DNA from 3 places in the Bacillus sp. MUM 13 genome. Region 1 is predicted to be linked to each of the others. Evidence: riboswitches for the same ligand, from Rfam matches in the RefSeq annotation. Region 1 holds a riboswitch; each other region holds the start of a gene.

Region 1 (6,944 bases):
GCAGAAGGTTATGAAATCGACTTTCGTAATGAGGAAAAGGTTTCTGACTTTTTTAAACAGGTTGGAAATTTTGACCATCTAATTGTTACTGCAGGAGAAGGCGCAATGGGTCACTTTAGCGAGCTGCCTGTTGCAGACGTAAGAGAAGCTTTCGATAGCAAGTTCTGGGGCCAGTATATTTCGGTCCATGCCGCTCTTCCATACTTGAATAATGAAAGCTCCATTACATTAACTTCTGGTGTATACGGGAAACGCCCTCCTAAAGGTGCAACGACACTCGCTTCCATCAATTCAGCAATCGATGGATTAGTACGAGGCCTTTCAGTAGATTTGGCACCTATTAGAGTAAATGTGGTATCACCTGGTATCGTTGATACTCCTCTTTACGGCGGAATGCCAAAAGATCAACGACAAGATATGTATAATGGCATTGCCCAGGAATTACCTGTTGGGCGTGTTGCCCAGCCTGAAGATATAGCGGAAACCTATGTTTATTTAGCGAAAAATGGTTTTACAACTGGTACATCGGTACTTATCGATGGTGGAGCTCATTTAATCTAATCCCGCAATTTCAAATTCGACCGATTAATTGATTAGAATAGAAAGGAAAGGATGTGGTTCCTCATGAATACAATGAAGGCGGTAGGATTAACTCGTTACCTTCCAATTGACAATCCCCAAAGCCTGGTGGACATAGTTGTAGAAAAGCCAAAAGCAACGGGCCGTGACATTTTGGTCAAAGTTGCGGCCATATCGGTCAATCCTGTTGATACAAAGGTACGGGCTCCTAAGGAAAAAGTTGAGGAAGTTCCTAAAATTTTAGGTTGGGATGTTGCAGGAGTCGTCGAAGAGACAGGACCGGACTGTACATTGTTTCGTCCGGGAGATGAAGTTTTTTATGCTGGCAGTATTGCACGACAAGGCGGAAACAGTGAATACCATCTGGTCGATGAACGAATCGTTGGCCGCAAACCTGTTTCCTTAAGTTTTGTGGAAGCCGCAGCTCTTCCCCTAACCTCCATTACTGCTTGGGAAGCGTTATTTACCAGAATGTCTATTTCCCAAGATCCGGGCCTTAACAAAGGAAAGGCTCTGCTGATCATTGGTGCAGCGGGCGGTGTAGGTTCCATTGCCACTCAGCTTGCAAAACAAGCGGGGCTAACTGTAATCGGGACTGCTTCCCGACCGGAAACTGTTAGCTGGGTTAAATCAATGGGCGCAGACTATACCATTAATCACCATGAACCGCTCCTTCCACAACTTCAAGCAATTGGATTTACGAACGTTCCGTATATTTTTTGCCTGAATGCTTTGGAAAAACACTGGGCCGGTATTAGCGAAGCTATTTCTCCGCAGGGAGTTGTGTGCGCAATTGATGATCCTGCCTCTCCGCTGGACCTCAAATTGCTTAAGCAAAAAAGCGTTACCTTCGTATGGGAGTTTATGTTTACTCGCGCTATTTACGAAACAGATGATATGATCGAGCAGCATCTATTGCTTAATCGAATTGCTGATGATGTGGACCATCAAAAATTAAAGACAACACTTGCCGAAGTCCTTGGACCAATCTCAGCAGAAAATCTCCGTCAAGCCCACAAATTTTTGGAGAGCAATAGGTCGATTGGTAAAATTGTACTAGAAGGATTTGTTTAAAAACCTGTTTGCAGAGAGTTTAAAAACAATGAGGTTTCCCGATAAATCGGTGATTCGATAATTGCATTAGGATATAAATATTAGCCGGCTGCTGATTGCAGCCGGCTTTAATTACACACTTATGAACTGGTTCACCGCTTTTATTTAAAATGAGGTTTTATCCATTCTGGTATTTTTTTATTCAACAGAAATTGGGAACTCTCATTTTGGCCGTCTCCAAACTCTCACTTCAATTAATAAAAATGATCATTCCTAATACAACAATTAATAAAGAAAGTAAATAGGCCAAGTCTTTTATTCCTGCTTCAGTGATTTGATAATACGTTCTATCCCTTGCACCCGTAAATCCACGAACCTCCATTGCAATAGCAATTCGTTCTGATTTTCTTATTCCTTGAGTAAAAAGTGGTAATGAGTACCTCATAAAAGCTTTCCAGCTATTTTTTTGCTTGTAGCCTCTCACTTTATGAGCAATTTTCATCTGGTTAAATTCCGATTGGAACAGCGGGATAAAACGAAACCCTGCTAATAGCCCATATGCCCATTTAGGCGATAGTTTGCATTGATGGATGAAACTCATAATAAGTAACGTCAAGTCTGTTGTTGAGGTAAATAACAATCCAAACGTTACAAACCCTAACATCCTTAAAGCAATTGCTAAGCCATGATTCATACTTTCCACAGTAATATGGAACCAGGCCCATTTCCAGATGGTTTGCTCCCCTTCTCCAAAGGCGGCCATCATCCAAAATACCAGAATAAAAAATCCCAAGTACGGCAGCAGTCTTTTTAACAGGTACGCCATTCTCCATCCACCTATAAAAATTCCAATGAATACCCCAAGTGCCCAAATCCCAAAAGTCACTTTTGGATTAGTTGTTGTCATTAACAGAAACATAACGAACAAATGAGAGAGTAATTTAATAGATGGGTTTAAGGAAGCGAGGAGGGAATCGTTTGATTTCATACAAAAACCCGCTCCCCTCTTGAATGCATCAACTGGTAATGCAGCGGCGCAATAATCTCCGTTTCCTGTAAAATATCATGATTGGAAAATAACCCGTATGGTGTCCCTTGATAGCAGACACTTCCTTTATTTAAGAGAATGACTTGATTGGAACAAGCATCTACTAAATCCATATCGTGAGTTACCATTACAATAGTTGTTCCCTGTTCCTGTCTCTCCTTTAATCGCTTAATAAGTTCCTTCGCCGATTTTTCATCCTGACCGAACGTTGGTTCATCAAGCAATAATAAAGGTTGATCAAACAATAACATGGTCGCAACACTTAACCGCCGTTTTTGTCCTGTGCTTAAGGTAAAAGGGTGAGAATTGTGATAAGCTTCCAGCCCAAACTCTTGTAACAGTTGAATGGTTTTGGCATGAATCTGCTCTTCTTGCCAATTTCTTTGTCTGCCGCCAAAAGCAATTTCCTCAAATACTGTATCTGTTATAAATTGAAGCTCTGGATTTTGAAAGACATAACCTGCTTTTTCATATAATTCCCGATCCGGAATTTTTTTGAGTTCCGTATTTTGAAAAATAATTTTCCCGCTTTTTATTGCCTCTAAGCGTATCAGACTTTTTAAGAAAGTGCTTTTTCCACTTCCATTCGCTCCAACTATGGACACCCACTCACCTTGATGGATATCTATATTAATGTTCCCCACAATGATCTTTTTTCCATAGCCAACTTCTGCGTTTTCTGTTCGGATTAAAGAATTTTCATTCCTTCTTTCTTGAGGCTTAGTTATGAGCCTTTTTGACAATTTTATAGATAGAGGGTGTGAAGCATTTTCCACAACATCCCCCCACTTGTACGGGAATAGTTTAGGACGCCAAATACCTGCTTCTGCCATTTCATGATTGTAATTAAGCAGAATCTCTTCTGGCTTTCCATCCGCTATAATGCTTCCGCCCTCATTTATCATAATGACCCGATCCATCCAGTCAATACAGCCATCTAGAACGTGTTCGACAAATACCATCGTTTGGTTATTCATTTGTGATATTTGTTTTAATAAATCAAATATCTCCATCCTTCCTGCTGGATCCAGCTGGGCTGTTGGTTCATCAAAAAACAACACTTCGGGATCTAATGCTAATAAACAGGCTAATGCCAATCGTTGTTTCATTCCACCTGAGAGTGTTTCAATGGGTGTCTTCCTATCAACCTCTAATCCTGCCTTTCCCATCAAATCGGAAATAATGGGGTCCATTTCGTTTCGGGGAATCGAGCGATTTTCGAGACTAAAAGCAATTTCTTCATCCACACGAAGCATACAAAACTGAGAATCAGGCTCTTGAAACATCACACCGATATGATTCCTGCGAAACACATCGCCACTTACTTCTGCCTCCACATGCTCAGGAATGATGCCTGCAAGAGCGGAAATCAAGGTCGATTTCCCGCTCCCGCTAGGTCCCAGTATTAATACTTTCTCTCCTTTATTGATGGACAACGTAATATCCCGAAGAACCTTTTCAGATCTCTGATAGAAACGAACAGAAAGATTCCTACAGCCCAGAAATATTTCCATGAATGTCATCCTTTTTTCGTTTTTCCTTCATCAATTTATACGATTCTAAAACACCTGTTTTGGCCAGTGCATCCACTACTGCTTTCGCTAACCAGCCCCCTAGAATGATTCCGCTAATGATATGAATTCCTAACGTCGTAAGAAATACTCCTGTCGTGTAAAATCCAAAACCATTCGCCAAAAGGTTATAGACCATCCCAATTATCGCAGCCAGAGCACCAGACAGCATCAAGGTAAAAAGGTTATAGCGCTTGTATCTAAACAGGGCGAATGCGATTTCGGATCCAATCCCCTGAAAGACTCCTACCAACAAGGCAGAAAGCCCAAAATGACTTCCCGTTAATAATTCAACAGCAGCTGCCGCCACTTCTGCAATAAACGCTGCACCTGGTTTACGGATAATGTACGCAACAATTGGACTAGCGATCACCCAAATTCCAAACATAAAACCGGCACCGACGGGTCCCACTAGAGCGGAAATCGGAATCCAAAGAGTCGACCATCCTAAATAAATAACACCGCAAGCAACAGAAAGAATAACTGTAAGAACTATCTCCTTCATCTTCCAATTCATCTTTTTACCGCCTCCATTTTCACTGGCCATTCCTCAAGTTTATAAGCCATATCCCAAAACATATATTCAAGCTGGCAACTTGTTAAGAAATGTTCTTTCATCTTTGCTTTTTCTTTTTCTGTTGCTTCCATTGCCCATTCATCTATCCGGGCACAAAATTTGGCTGTAATCGAATCTGTCCGATTACCATAAAAATGAATCCATTCATAAAATGGATGAGAGCGGTCTGGGTTACCCTCATTTAACAATCTCTTTCCAATTTCCCAATATGTCCATGGACATGGCAATAAAACAGCCAGCATTTCCCCTAATGTTCCTTCATGGGCCACTGTAAGCATATGACGTATGTAATGTAGGGCAGATGGTGATAATGGAAATCCCTGCAGTTCCTCATATGGAACACCAGCTACCTGACAAAAGTTATTATGCGGATGGGTTTCGCTATGTAAGATAAATGATATTTGCTTATTAAACATCTCCATATCTTCACGGTTCTCACACTTTGATACTGCAATGCCATAGATTCTAATAAAGGAATTCAAATATTCATAGTCTTGTTTGACATAATGGATTAGTTGTTCCTTTCTTAACTCTCCATTGGCAATTCCTCGTACAAAAGGATGTTCAAAGATTGCATTGAAGATTGGATTTGCCTCTTTCCTCAACTCCGCTGAAAAACTCATAAATTGTTCCCCCTTTTTGGTTATAATGGGAAGACTTTAAATGGAGCGATTCTCTGCTAAAAACGAAAAAACCGCTCCAAAAATGGAGCGGCAGAATAATTGTAAATATACCCGTGCGCGAACTCCACTTTCCTACGCTAGTACAAACTAGATCAGGTTCAAAGGGTCCAGAGCAACTCTGTCTCAGCCAAAAAATGGCTCCCCTAGTGGTCTTCCTATAAAATTAATACTTACATTACACCCGCCATTTCATAAAGTCAATCAAATTAATAATTTTTGATTCTTAAGTATCAAAAATAATCCAAACGAATTTTTGGAGTAATGGTGCTTGCTATGGATAAGAAAAAAACCTCCTTTATTTTATGATACGGCACACCCAACTCATTCAAAACTCCTTCAAAACTATACTTGTCCTATAATACCCCTCCTCTTCTATGTGTATTTCACAGCAGAATTAACCTTAGTATTTTTCACTAGCAAATTAGTTTCTCCAATACAAGAAAGGGCGGGGCACAAAACGTTATTAGCGTACCAAAGAGGCTAACGTCATGCAATTCGATAAAAAAGAAACAAACAAAAAACAACTGCCCTCACTGAATAGGCAGTTGTCGTACTCTCTTTCAATATATGTTTCTATAAAGTCTTTCAAATTAATGCTTAATGTTCATATGACTTACCTTGGAATGATTGGCAGGATTAATTGAGTTGGATGCCTCTCATCGTGATATATTTTTTGAGTAGCCAGCTTACTATCTGCATATGTTCCATCTTTGTCTATTCTAAATGAATTTAGGTTTACGTCAAATGCAGGGAAATTGCTGCTCGATATTTCAATACGGATTCTATGTCCCTGTTTGAATAAGTTGCTCGTATTCCCTACTTGGAAGCGATATTCATAAATTTCCCCAGGAATAATTGGACTTGGATCTTCATTTGAATCTCTATAGCTGGCCCTTTGAATTCCTTCTAGTAGATTAATAGCTTTTCCATCTGGATGGACATCTACCAGTTTAACGGTAAAATCAGTATCGTTAGCGGAGGATGATGCATAAATGATCGCCTCAACCGGTCCGGTCACCTCTAAATCTTCTGTAAGTACATTAGATGTGTAAACCATTACATCGTTGCGTCCTTCGATAATTCGCTGATCCTTAGGGCCCATCGGAGTTATGGCAGCATTGCAGCAGCTATGCCCTCCAACACTCGGTACTGGGTCAAGCGGATTATAGACATAAATGTCTGGAATCTCCTGGTTTGGTGTCTGGCGATCCAGCGATCCATCACCATTAACAGAGTTCGCTCTTCCTTTGCTGTGTATATAATAAGGCGTATATTGTGTCCTGGCTAACGGCCATTCATGTTCCTGCCTCCATTTATTTTCACCCATGACGAATATGGATACCGGCGGTTCATCCATAATACCGTTCTCGTTCCCTTTTAACCAGTAGTCATACCAGCGAACCTGAATGTCATCAACGACATTATTGGCTTCT
Region 2 (6,944 bases), on a different contig from region 1:
CACCAGACCTTGCCGCCCATTGTTTTTTCCTTTTTAAAATCTGCACCGGCCCTGGCGACCGTTTCAACCGCTTCAAGCGGATCTCCTCCAAAGGAAGATTGTATAACATAACTTTCGCGAAAAAGCGCACATATGGCAATCACTGCCGTCCAGCCAGCCCGGGTTCTTCCTTTTTCAATTTGAACCAGAGTTTTTTTTGACAGCCCGATTATTTCCGCCATTTTATCCTGTGTATAACCCATTTCCACCCTGACAAGCTTGATCTTGTCGGAGACTATCTCAATAATATCCTGCTTATTCACACTCTCACCGCCTCTTAAGGCCTCTGCCAAGAAATAAAAGCCGCCATGTACTGGCAGCTTAAAATCCATTTATTTTTTTATTTTTTATCGGGCCTGTACTGCAATCTGATGAACAAGACTTCTTTAACGCACAAGCACCGCATTTTCCCTGTTTAGATTTGCTGATGAATTTATACATGGCCCATGATGCATATCCAATGATCAATGCGCCTAAAATGAAATTAATCATGAAGCTGCCTCCTGTCAGAAAAATAATTTTCCTCCTTGATAAATGGCAATCGAAATGATGTAGGCAAGTATTAAAGCATACACAACAGCAAAGAACGTCCATTTCTTAGAGCTGGTTTCTTTGAAGATAGTCGCAGTAGTAGCCAGGCAAGGGATATACAATAAGATAAATGCCATGAAGCTATATGCTGATAGCGGTGTAAAGAAATCACCCAGCAATCCCTGCAGGCGAACATCTCCTGAAGTATGGTAAATAATATTCATCGATGAAATAATCGCTTCTTTTGCTAAAAATCCAGTAATCAGCGATGCTCCGGCCTGCCAGGTCCCAAATCCTAAAGGTGCCAGCAGTGGAGCAACCGTACCGCCAATCATGGCAAGGAAACTATCATCCATATTCACTCCCCAGCCGGACAGGCCGGAACTAGAAAGCAGCCAAATAAAAACGGAGCCTGCAAAAATGAATGTTCCAGCCTTTTTGACAAAGCCCTTTCCCTTATCCCACGTGCTTCTCCAAAGGGCTTTTCCCTGAGGCATGCGATACGGCGGCAGCTCTATTACAAAAAAGGAGCTTTCACCTTTTAGTATGGTGGAAGAAAATATCTTTGCCAGAACAAGTGCGACTGCTATTCCAAGCAAATAAAGCGATAATACGATTAAAGCCTTATTGTGCACAAAGAACGCGCCGGCAAAAAGTGTATAAACAGGCAGCCTGGCCGAGCAGGACATTAAAGGTGTAAGCAGGATAGTCAGCAGCCTTTCCTTAGGCTGTTCAATTGTTCTTGCAGACATGATCCCGGGAACGTTGCATCCAAATCCGATAATCATGGGAATGAATGCTTTTCCGTTCAGCCCGACAGATTCCATCAGCCGGTCCATCACCAGTGCCACCCGTGCCATATAGCCTGAATCCTCAAGGATGGATATAAATAAGAATAAAATAAAGATTTGAGGCACAAATACAAGCACTCCGCCCACACCGGCTACAATTCCATCCAAAATAAGCGATTTAATAAATCCGGATGCACCTGCTGCATTCAGGATCAGGGTAATCGTTTTAGTCAGCGGCCCTGACATGAAGGCATCCAGGGCATTGGATAACGGAAAGCCAAACCAGTCAAATGTCAGCATAAACATGAGATACATGACGCCGCAAAAAATAGGGATGCCAAGGTATTTGTTTGTCACAATCGCATCCACGCGATCTGTCAAGGTAAGTGTTTTTGTCTCTTTGCGCTCCATCACTTCATGAACGATTTCTTTTATCTTCTTCTGCCTTGTTTCATATATATAAGATTCAACGCTTTTCGAATTCCCGGCAGCTATGACTTTTTGATTGATTACAGAAATGAACTCCTCAAGCCATTGATGATCAGCGTATTGACCAAGATAATGCTTTACATCAGGATTCCCTTCCAAAAGCTGAAGGCACAGCCAGCGGACAGATAATCGTGTTTCAGGCAGCTGTTTTCCCAAAAGAGCAATGCCTTCCTCGACTGCTTGTCCATAATCAATGAAAGAGCTTAATGAAACCTGCACGTTTTCTTGAACGACTGCCTCTGCAAGTTCGTCACACCCTGACCCATTTCTTGCGGTTATCGGAACAACAGGCAATCCTAAAATGGAGCTCAGCTTACCTGCATTAATTTTAATTCCTCGTTTATCAGCAACATCGCCCATATTCAAACCAATAACAATCGGCTTTCCATATTCAATGATTTGCATGGTCAAATGAAGGTTTCTTTCTAGCTGGGAGGCATCCAGTATATTCAGCACAGTATTGCACGTTTCATTCAAAAAGAACTGAGTGACAACTCCTTCATCCCGTGAAAGAGGATTGAGAGTATATACACCTGGCAAATCAATAATCTTTCCGCTTGAATGCTTTAATGTGCCCACCTTTTTTTCTACCGTTACACCGCTCCAGTTTCCTACATATTCATATGAACCTGTTAAGTGGTTGAATAGTGAGGTTTTTCCTGTATTCGGGTTTCCAAGCAGTGCAATGCTCATGCCAATTCCCGCTCTACTTCTATCTCGTCAGCATCCCTGCGCCTGATGGCAACAGATTGCCCATTGCATTCTATCATGTAAGGTCCGCCAAATGGCATGATGCATCTAAGGCAAACCTCAGAGCCTTCACAAATCCCTAAATCAAGCAGCCTTCTTCTTACTAGCTGGTTTGTCTTTACCATGCTAAAAACCACTGCTTTTTCCCCTGCCTTTAAGCCTGTTAACATGCTGATCCCCCCAAACAGTGAAAAATGTATCTTAATATATGTTTTTAGGCTGCCCGCTGGAAGCCTGTTTCTAATATAGCTCAATGACAGATTATCCTGTCAATTTATGATATGAAAATGATTATCATTTACATTTGATATTTATCATTATATTACATAACAAAAGAAAATAGAAAGAAATATTCTTCTAAAAACTAAAATTACATTTCTACTTTTTCCTGAAGAGGATTTTCATGTAAATCATGTGATTTCCGGATGGCATCTGCACCTGCTCCAGAAAAAATCACAGGTTTTATGTACAGCTAATTAAAGCTGTGACAAACAGGATAGAAGTCATTGGATTATCATGGAACACCATGTTGCCATAAAAGTCTTCATCCCAAGCGGGTGATTTATCTGCACTGGATAATTTGATTCTTTTCATATTTGAATTAAATCTCTTTTACTAGCCATTTAGCCTTATTTTTCTTCAATTGCACCTAAAATGTTTTTTCTCCATTCGGGAAAAGCCCTCCTGTTCCTGCTGGCCTTTTCCCCTATCTTTCCGACCTTTTCCGAGACTATCAAACAATTCTTCCGGAAAATCCGCAAAATTTGCTGAATTAATTAAATTTACAAATATTCTGTCATCTATAATAATTAAAAAGAATTTTATTTTAATTGAGGAGGAATTTTATGAAGCGTAAATCTATGGGATTAGCACTCGCTGCCGGCCTAGTCCTGACTGGCGGGACCGTACAGGCTACAGCTGCAAAGAAGCCTGTTGTCCATCATGAGCAAACCGTACAAAACAGCTTCCTTAAGAAACTCAGTGCAGACAGAATGTACAACACCATTGCATTGCTTTCGAAACAGCCCCGTGAAGCTGGTACGGAAGGGGAGCTGAAGGCCGTACATTACATAGAAAATGAGTTCAAGAAGCTTGGCCTGAAGACAAAAATTCAGCCCTTCCCTATTTATGACTTTAAAACAAATCACGCATATGCAAAAATTGCCGGCCAGGATATTGAAGAAAAACCGTATGCATTCAGCGGAAGCGGAAGCGGAAAAGTTACTGCCCCACTCGTATATGCAGGCAAAGCAAAGCCAGAAGAAATTGGCGATGTAAAAGGGAAAATCGCACTGGTTGAGCGGGGAGACATTCCTTTCATTGAGAAAATAGCAAATGTTCTTGCCAAAGGAGCTGCTGGAGTTATTATGTTTAACAACTCTGCAGAAGGCAATCAATTTGGACAGGCCGGCGAGGGGCAGAATATTCCAGCCGTTGCCATCACACGGGCTTCCGGGCTGAAGCTTGCAGAGCAGCTAAAAACAGAGCAGCTCATTGCGACTCTGGACGTTGATATTCAAAAAATAGAAAAAACCTCCTACAATGTTATTGCCAGCATGAAACCCACTTCCAAAAAGACAACCGGCCAGGTTATCACCATAGGCTCCCATCATGATTCTGTCCACGGCGGACCCGGCGCTAACGATGATGCTTCCGGAGTATCAGCTGTCCTCGAACTGGCAAGAGTACTTTCCAAAGAAAAAACAGACACCGAAATCCGCTTCCTGACATTCGGCTCTGAAGAAAGAGGCCTTGTCGGATCATCCTACTATGCTGCACACCTACCAAAGACAGACACAGACCGGATGGTAGCACACTTCCAGATGGACATGATTGGCGGACGCGATGCAGGTAAAGGCAAGCCAGCCGGAGGCTTGATTATGTATACAATTGACGGCAAGAAAAACCTGGTTACAGATCTTGGCGCTAAATACAGCTACGAAATATTCAAAGAAACCATTCCTTATGGTGAATTAGGCCGCAGCGACCACCAGCCGTTCCATGAGCTTGGCATCCCTTCTGCCTTGTTCATTCATTCGCCTGTCGAACCATGGTATCACCAGCCGACAGATACACTGGATAAAATCGATAAAAAGAAATTGCTTCAAGTTGCTAAGATCGTCGGATCATCAGCTTATGAAATAGCTGATCCAAAATCGCCCGCCATTGTAAAATATCCCTTTGAAGACCGTCCGGTAGATTGACAGAAAGGGGCTCGCCTGAATATAGGCGAGCCCCTTTCTTCTTTTGGGCCATAATCATAGAATATACAGTCATGTGCATCATTGCTTTATATAGGCTTCGTCTGTTTCGTCTGCTGATTTCCGCTTCAGGAAGCAACCGAAAAACAAGATTTCTGCATGATTTAAGCACAATAATATTTCCCGAGGAACATCATTGCATGCCGATAAAAAAAACCATCACCATATTATGCCTGAAAAGACTTTTTAATCAGCACCTTTGAAGCTCCCGAGTATAACAGCACCACGATAATCGCTGACAGGATAAAGCTTGCCAGCATATACGTGCCATTATATACCAATGAGTAAACAGCCACGTTCTGTCCTTTTGGCGTATATGACGCAAAGAATACAATGCCTGAAGTGAAATGGCATAAAAATCTAAGAAAACTTCCAAGAAGAATGCCGGCTATTCCGTACATTTTCCCTTTGCCTGTATGGCCATCTTTATAGCTTGTGACAACTTTGTTCATGAATATCCCTGATATTCCCACGAGGGAAAATGCAAGGAAGTAATCAAGAAAACCCTGCACAGGATGAGCAATAACCGGGTTTCCAATAACGATTTGAAGAAGACCCAAAAGCAGCCCTGTCACAACCCCTCCTTTTACACCCCAGCGGTATGCCATCAGAAAGATCGGGACCATCGCTATGGATACCGAACCTCCTTGTGGCCATATTCTTGAAAAGATAAAACCAGATACTAAATCGAGCAGCAGTGCCAAAGCAGCGAAGACAGCCACTTCAACCATAAACAATGTCTTATTTTGCATATTTTCCTCCTTCTCCCCAGTGAGAAGCTTACAAGAGCGTGCCTGTATGTTTTTATTGCCAATGCAAAAAAAAGCAATACAGGGCGGTAATGGATTCCCTTTATTGCTCTTATCCAATACCACATCCCTACGCTAGCATTAACTAACAGGTTCATAGGGTCTGAACTAAATCGCTCACTCTCAGCCTAAGGGCTCCCCTTGTGGATTACTATATTTTTTTATCCTCGAGTGAAATATACTACGTGTTTCAGGAATTTACAAGCACTATATTTCTGCAGAAACTGACTTTAATCCTTAATATTCTACTATAGAACATTTTTATCTGTTAAAAAGGGTTTTTTTTCTATACTATAGAATTAGAACTAGGACGAAATAATCTTATAATTTACCTTAGTCGGAGGCCACAATGGTGTTTATTAATGAAACATTTATTGACTTTTTAATTTTCTATAAGGAAAGTATTGTTTCAGAATGGAATGAAAGGATCATGATTTCCTCACATGACCCATATATGGAGAATATCGCAGAAAATAGGGAGCGTTTTTTTGATTTAATCATCAAGTCCCTAAGTGAGCCGGAAAACTTGGTGGACGAATATATTAAAAGCTACTCCCATCTTGTTGCCGGACAACGTTACAAGGCAAATATACATATTGATGAATTCATCCATAACTGCTCACTCGGCAGATCCATTATTTACTACCGGCTGGCTGAATTGCAAAAAAAACCTGAAGAGCTCTGTAATGTGCTGCTGCGGGTTAATGAATGTTTTGACAAGTGTATTTTTTACGCAGTTTCACACTACTCAGAGCTAAAAACACAAATTATAGAATCACAGTATAATTTTCTGAGCCAGACCCATAAGGACAGGCTCACACTGCTCGGCCAAATGACGTCTAGCTTTGTTCATGAATTCAGGAATCCGCTTACTTCAATCATGGGATTTGTTCAACTTCTGCAATCAGAGCATGCTGAAATCAAATATTTGGATATCATTTCAAAAGAGTTGGAACAGCTTAATTACAGGATTACGCAATTTTTGAATTTATCAAAAAAAGAAAGCTTGGTATATGAATCGAAACTCTTTTCTGTGAGTGAATTAGCCAATGAAGTTATTGAGTTCCTTTATCCTGCCATCCTTGAGGTGAATGCTGCCATATCGGTCAGTATTCCAGACGGCCTTTATATCCATGGAGCTAAAGAAGAATTCAGACAGGTGTTTATTAATATCATTTTAAATGCACTGGATGTCATTTCAAATATCAGTTTGCCATCCATAAGCATAACCGGCGAGGAAAACCCTGAAGGCTATCTTACGCTGCACATTGCAA
Region 3 (6,944 bases), on a different contig from region 1:
TGCGGCATGTATCCTACCTTGCCAAGAATTTTTTTAGATACCACACTTGTTATAGCAATACTTCCATTATCAGGCTGAAGCAAGCCTGAGATCAGTTTAAACAGAGTGCTTTTTCCTGAACCGCTGGCACCTATGACCGAAACAAATTCTCCTTGCTTTACTTTCATGGACAAATCCATAAAAATAGGATTTTTGCCTTTTTCAGCGGGAAAGGAAAATGACAGGTTTTCTATTAACAGCATATAGTCAGACAGGCCAATCATCTCCTTTGTACACACTGTCCCAGAACAAATATTCAAAGCGTGAGGATGTTATAAAATGATTAGTTAGGTTCTCAATTTCCACTTTTGGCTGTCCTTCTGCCAGAGAATCCAGGAGCTTGATCAGCCACTTTGCAGACTTGCCGAATTCCTCGGAAGCATACATTGTGACCCATTCACCATATAATGGATGAGTATCAGAACCAGGATATTTTTCTTTAAGCATGTTTCCGATTTCCCAGTAGCTCCACATGCATGGCAAAAGGGCGGCAGCTAATTCTGCAAGTGATCCTTTTTGTCCCGCATTCAGCATGTACCCTGTATATGCAAGGTTTATTGGGGCGGGTGAGGCATCCTCCAAATCACGGCTGCTTATTGCAAATTCTCTCGCGTATTTCCGGTGCAGCTCCATTTCACTGTGCAGTGTTTCATTCAGGATGGCAGAAAACGCACTCATCGTCTGAACATCCCGGGCTTTTAAAACCCCTAGTGCAAAAAGTCTGCTGTACTCAATTAAAAAGATATAATCTTGCTTCATATATCTGATAAAGACTTCTTTAGGCAGCTCACCGGTGCCAATACCAGCAATAAAAGGATGGTGGTGTGTTTTTGTCCAAATTTCCCGGACTTTGCCATGAAGTATTTGAGTAAATGTCATTCCTTACCCTCCTTTTTTGTATTGCACCATTTAGAAATGAATAATGCCATGACCTTCATAAAATCGATTAATTGCCGAATTTCAATTTTTTCGTTTACCGCATGTGCGTCTTCAAGTTTTCCAGGTCCAAAAATGACTGAAGGAATACCTTTATAGCCAAACCAGCCAGCATCATTTACAGACGAAGACATACCGGTACGCGGTTTCTCTGCTAGTTGCTCGTTGTATGAAGAGATTAGAGTTTTAGTTCCTTTATGATTCAGATCAAGCTCCAGTGAAGGGAAAATTTCTCCCCTCTCCTCAAGCATGGATTTTCCTCCCCACTTAAAAACGGGCATATTTTCACTAAGCCATGGATCAGAAGCAGCCACACGCCTTACATGATTCTCTATATCCATTGTGACTTTTTCATGATTTTCATCTGGATAGAAATGTATGGTTATCCAGAGTGAACAGCTATCTGCAATGAATGCGGCATGCCGTCCTCCTTCAATAACAGCAGGGTTTATCGTATTGGAGCCGGGAGGAAAACCAGCATACGACTTTGTCACAGCCCAGTGGCGTTCCAATTCCTGAAGGCTTTCAATAATCTTCATCATCTTTTCAATGGCACTTGCACCGAAAATCCCTCCGCCTGCAGTATTCATCCTTGACCGGAGTCCGTCATGAAAAGTTTCTTTGCCCTGAATGGTTATCCAGCCCGTTATAACACCTCCTTGTCCCTGAATGTGCATATCACTTGTATCAGCAACAATAGCGAAGTCTGCTGTATAGCCCCTCTTGATGCAGGAAAGTGTGCCAGTTTCTCCTGCCTCCTCACCAGTAACAGATTGAAATTGAAGATTGCCATTGAGGGGAATGGCAAGCTCTTTTAGGAGCTTAATGGCCATCAGGGAGGCAGCGATACCTCCTTTCATATCTGCGGCCCCTCTGCCATATAAATACGGCCCTTTCTGGTTTACAGTAAAAGGATTATTATCCCATCTGCTAATATCCCCTGTTTCCGCCACATCCACATGCCCATTAATAATTAAGCTGTTATATGTATTGCTTGATTTTCCCGGCAAGATGCCAGCAACGTTCCAATCGCCGGGATAAAGCTCCCACTTTTCTGTTTGAAAGCCGAGTTCTTTTAAGTAGCTGTCCATATAATCCTGAATGCAGGCTGTGTTTCTGGCAGGGGGGCTTATTGTCGGAAAAGCTATGAGCCGGCTTAAAAGCTGAAGCAGTTCCTCGGTTTTTTCTTCAGCTTTTTGTGAAATGATGCTGGCTAATTCGCTGTAATCGCAGTCCATGTTATATACATCTCCATCATTTTGAAATATGAAAAAGCCCGCTCCTGATATAGGGAGCGGGCGGAAAAGCAATGCCAATATAAATGTTGACAAAAACGTTTCTTTCAGCTTCCCTCCGCTGGTATGATCCAGATCAGGTTCAAAGGGTGTAGAACGAGTGTTCAGTCTCAGCCATTGGCTCCCCTAGTGAAATTCGTACATATGTAGTTTTTCATAAAGAAGGTTTTTATAATACCTCTTAATGTGAATCTAAGATAGCATACTAAAAAAAAGTTGTAAAGAATAATTCCTTTTCATGGCTCCCTGCTTTCCTGTGTTTTATTCAGCAAATATCTTAATTTCTGGCCATGTATGATCCCAGCCTTTCTTAGCCCTGCGATCCTTGTATACCTGATGATATGGGCCAGACTTGGAAAAAAAGGGGGTGGGCCTCACCTCTAGTGCCAGCAGGTCGTTAACACCCCATGGTGCAGCCAGGTCAACTTTGCCTTTTTCATTGAATCGGACTCCCAGGGCAGTGGCTGTTTCAGGAAAATTAGACATGGCCTCATATGATGAGGAATATGGCTCCATGTGATTCACTTTATGCATCCTGGCTTGATTTTTAACAGACCAGGGTAAATCAGGCAGAATTTCGCCAAGCCTTAGCTCCAGCTTTTTTTCATAATCTTCTTGTATATTGGTTTTATCAAAATAAATCACATCAATATCAGGAAGCTTTGTTTTTATTGTATAGCCGTGCAGCACATCCCAAACCTTTGAGCGGACAAAGCCTGCACATATCCACCAATCAGGCAGGTTAAGCTGCCCTGCAGCCTGCAGTACGCTAAGCATCCAGGAATCTCTTTCAACTAAAGTAACAATGTCTTTCCCGCTTTTCATCTTTTCTCCCCTTGCTGAAAAATCGCTATTTTAATTTTTAAATGATCCAACAGATGTTCGATATCTTCTTCAATCAGCGGATAGGTTACTGGAGGGTTTGAATACTGATTACTTCCGTGACCTCTAATATCAAAAGAAATAACCCGAAATTTTTTTGGGATAATTCCTCTTTTTGGTATTTGAAAGTCATGCTTGTAAGTACAGGAGGATGAATACTTATCATATATCCCTATTAAATTTTTTATTTCTTATTTTCCTTTATATCATTTTTTTATTACTAATTGTTTTGGTAACAAACACCTTGAATTTTTAAGTTTTTTTTACCCAAGATATTAAGGTTCAGGAAATGAACAAAAATTTAATAAAATAAGGTGATGTAGATGAAGACAAGCATGGATAAAATTTTACCTGTTTTCGCTTCAGTTGGAGTAGGTATTGCTGCTTATCAATTGTTAAGTGGAAATGGCGGAAAAATGAAAAATATGATGCCACTTGCCTCTAACATGATGGGAATGGGGACTGGCATGCAAGGAAAGAATCAACAACCGTCCGGAAATCAATAATGCATATAAAAAAATGAATTACCAAATTAATTTCTTCTAATTCGTAACTACTTAGGTCAGTTGAAAGAAAACTGAGCTCTACCAACTAACATAATAGAATTAAGCAGATTCCTTCGTTGTTTTCAAACAGTCGAAATGAATCCACGCATGCGTGCAAACTGTACAGCACCTATTTCCGTGCGAAAAGAACAAGATACTTTCTCTTTCACTTTTCCCATTCGGATATCACGCTCTGCCTGATTGTTATCAAAAGGCACAAGGCCATTCTGAAGATGCTGATATGTACTTAAATAAGAGCTATCACCATACTGAAAAGGGTCATTGACGTTTTCCGGGAATGCAGCTTGTTAGTTCTTATGGCAGTTTGGGCAACAGAAGAGCAGTAATAAACTGAGCAATTTCAGAAGGGTTACTTTCACTTATTTGTTCAACTTGTTTAGCAGTTTAATTCATGAGTAACCAACTCACTTTCCACTGTTTTATAAGTTGTCGTTAAGTAACCGCTTTATAAATCGCTAAACATTTTATTAACCTAAGTAGTTACGATTTTTTAATTAAGGTGCTGTTTCAGTATTATTCTTCCTTTTTAGTGGGACACACAAGCTTTCTGCTGCCAGAAAAGGGTTAATTTAGCATTAAGAAACTTGTCCTCCATTTTATGTTAAAATCAGCCGAAGAAAATTATCGGAATTTTATCTGACTACTTATCCATGGTTCATGGTATAATATAGGACAAGGTTAAATTATTTTTTCATGATTTTCGTATTTTTTTAAAGTCTTGAATATAATAAAAAAACAAGCGCCTTAAACTCTCTTGCGCTTGATCAAAAATGCCGCAGCACTGCCAATACTGCGGCCAAACATGCATCGCAAGTGAGCGCTGCCTTATGCACAGAGTTATTTAAATCCGCCCGTCCGCGTATCAGGGCGGGTTATTTTTTTACAGCCGATGCAATTTGAACAATAACGCCAAATAACACCACAACAAATGTTGCAGTTGCAAGGTCCATAATCTCACCCTCCCCTCTGGAAGGAAGACACCGCTCACTGCTTTAACATGCCTCTAATATCATTGTAACCAAAATATTGAAATCAGCAAACTAAATTTTCAGAAATTTTTTCTGGAATGAGATTCAAGCAGCCATCATTCCAGATTTAAGAAATCGAGTGCCAGAATTTATAGCTGGATTAAAATAGGCTAAATATATATTTTTTTAAATGTTGGCTCCGTTTAAACCTGCCTCTTGATTTCCGCTTCAGACGCAAGACTCCCGAGAGCGTTCACCGAGCCTCCTCACAGCTTGGCTCGAGGCCATTGAAAAAGTCAGGAATTTTAAGAATATCAAACGATGTACAAAAAAGAAGCTCTAGGATCGCTTCTAAGCGATGATAAGAGGTAAGGAATCATTTTTTCCATAACATATAGTTTTTCAATGGCCACGCTGGCTCCTGCGGGGTCTCTCCTGTAACGCTAATCCCCCAGGAGGAAAGCGAATCCGCTTCCATCAACAAAGTGCAGAAATCAACCATGCACTTTAACAAAGCCTTAAGTACAAAAACGGCTGTTCTTTAAACAGCCGTGAACAATTAACTTTATGGATTATCAAGCTGGAACATTTTATATGTCATGTTTCTTGCTTCCCCAATAAATTGAAAATCATTTGTGCCTTTGTCATAACTGTAGTCTTTTTTCCATTCATCAATATTTTCCATAATCATCTTCATGGATTGCAGGAATCCATAAACTTCTTCATTCGACATAGTCGGATGGACGGAAACCCGTACCCACCCAGGCTTTTCAGACATGTCTCCCTTTTCAATTTCCTGAAAAATGGATTTTGAGGCAGTCTTATTGATTTTCAGCAGATAATGCCCGTAGGTTCCTGCGCACGAGCACCCTCCCCTGACTTGATAGCCAAATCTGTCATTCAAAAGCTTGACGATAAGATTGTAGTGTATGTTTTCTGCTTGAAAAGAAATAATGCCGAGCCTTTCTGCTGCATTTTTTTCCAATACATTGATTCCTTTTATTTTCTGTATTCCAGGCAGGAGAATACCCAAAATTTCTTTTTCCCTTTTTAAAATAAAATCGGTCCCCATTTGTTCTTTTAGTTTAATGCACAAGGCAATTCTGATGGTTTGCAGGATTGCTGGAGTGCCTCCATCTTCCCGCAGTTCGATCGAGTCAAAATATTTATGCTGTCCCCAGGGATCGGTCCAGATAACCGTCCCACCACCAGGATGGTCTGGAACAGAATTTTGATAGAGAGCGGAATCAAATATCAATACGCCGCTTGTGCCTGGTCCTCCCAGAAATTTATGGGGAGAAAAAAAGATTGCATCGAGCTTCTCCATCTCATCCTCAGGGTGCATGCTGATATCTGTGTAAGGAGCTGATGCCGCAAAGTCAACAAGACAGATACCGCCGTATTCATGCATTACCCTGGCCAATTGATGATATGGAGTCATAATGCCTGTGACGTTAGAACAGGCAGAAAAAGATCCTATTTTCAGTTTCCTTTTTTTATAACAATCAAGAAGCTCCTTCAAGTGATCGATATCAACATTTCCATTCTTCGACGGCCGGACTATTTCAACATCGGCAACTGTCTCAAGCCAAGACGTATGATTAGAATGATGTTCAAGATGTGTAATAAATACAACTGGGCGCTCTTCTTCCGGGATGCTGATTTGATTTATAAATCTTTCCGGAAATTTCAAACCCAATAGTCTTTGAAATTTATTCACAGCAGCGGTCATTCCGGATCCGCAGGTAATAATGACATCTTCTTTTCGGGCTTGAACGTGGTTTTTGATGATAGTTTGAGCCTCTTTATATGCCAGGGTCATGACTGAACTAGTAGAATTTGATTCTGTGTGGGTGTTTGCCATAAAGGGGCCGAATCTTTCGCTTACTGTTTTTTCAATCGGCCGATATAACCTTCCGCTTGCGGTCCAATCGGAATAGATTAGTTTTTTCTTTCCATAAGGAGTGTTTATCAATTTATTATTTCCTATGATGTGTCTGCGGAATTTTTCAAAATAACTTTCAAGATTTCCATAATACAAACACTCCTTTTCTCCGATCCTTACTGTAATCATAGAACCTATCCCCCCCGAAAACCGCCTTTTGGTTTCAGTATATGAATGATATCAGGCTATGTTCATCATAACGGCTTTTAAGCAGACTTTGAAATTCCGTTATGCTATAAGGTTCGATAATATGATTATGTAAACAAATAAAACAGGAAAAAAGGAATCCTGTAATAGATTCCTTGCTCTGCTT

Evidence for each region. Region 1 has a riboswitch for thiamine pyrophosphate ahead of tenA (thiaminase II). Riboswitches for the same ligand answer to the same signal wherever they lie in the genome.
Region 2: linked by a shared signal. The riboswitch ahead of thiT (energy-coupled thiamine transporter ThiT) and the one ahead of tenA (thiaminase II) in region 1 are both predicted to bind thiamine pyrophosphate.
Region 3: linked by a shared signal. The riboswitch ahead of BIV59_RS01845 (acetylornithine deacetylase) and the one ahead of tenA (thiaminase II) in region 1 are both predicted to bind thiamine pyrophosphate.

The regions. Positions count from the first base shown of each region.
Region 1 is NZ_MLYQ01000104.1:3,004-9,947, reverse strand. Features, by position in the region: gene BIV59_RS19830 (SDR family oxidoreductase) at 1-561, shown strand, start outside; gene BIV59_RS19825 (zinc-binding alcohol dehydrogenase family protein) at 625-1,653, shown strand; gene BIV59_RS19820 (energy-coupling factor transporter transmembrane component T family protein) at 1,883-2,620, opposite strand; gene BIV59_RS19815 (ABC transporter ATP-binding protein) at 2,617-4,194, opposite strand; gene BIV59_RS19810 (ECF transporter S component) at 4,172-4,768, opposite strand; gene tenA (thiaminase II) at 4,765-5,451, opposite strand; TPP riboswitch at 5,564-5,666, opposite strand; gene BIV59_RS19800 (CocE/NonD family hydrolase) at 6,125-6,944, opposite strand, start outside.
Region 2 is NZ_MLYQ01000100.1:12,184-19,127, reverse strand. Features, by position in the region: gene BIV59_RS19305 (helix-turn-helix transcriptional regulator) at 1-302, opposite strand, end outside; gene BIV59_RS19300 (FeoB-associated Cys-rich membrane protein) at 361-531, opposite strand; gene feoB (ferrous iron transport protein B) at 546-2,543, opposite strand; gene BIV59_RS19290 (FeoA family protein) at 2,540-2,770, opposite strand; gene BIV59_RS19285 (M28 family peptidase) at 3,446-4,804, shown strand; gene thiT (energy-coupled thiamine transporter ThiT) at 5,029-5,613, opposite strand; TPP riboswitch at 5,721-5,822, opposite strand; gene BIV59_RS19275 (sensor histidine kinase) at 6,020-6,944, shown strand, end outside.
Region 3 is NZ_MLYQ01000003.1:107,343-114,286, forward strand. Features, by position in the region: gene BIV59_RS01835 (ABC transporter ATP-binding protein) at 1-263, opposite strand, end outside; gene tenA (thiaminase II) at 247-918, opposite strand; gene BIV59_RS01845 (acetylornithine deacetylase) at 915-2,213, opposite strand; TPP riboswitch at 2,306-2,408, opposite strand; gene BIV59_RS01850 (nucleotidyltransferase family protein) at 2,532-3,095, opposite strand; gene BIV59_RS01855 (hypothetical protein) at 3,476-3,658, shown strand; partial or broken gene BIV59_RS22640 (IS66 family transposase) at 3,784-3,936, opposite strand; gene BIV59_RS01860 (aminotransferase class V-fold PLP-dependent enzyme) at 5,252-6,760, opposite strand.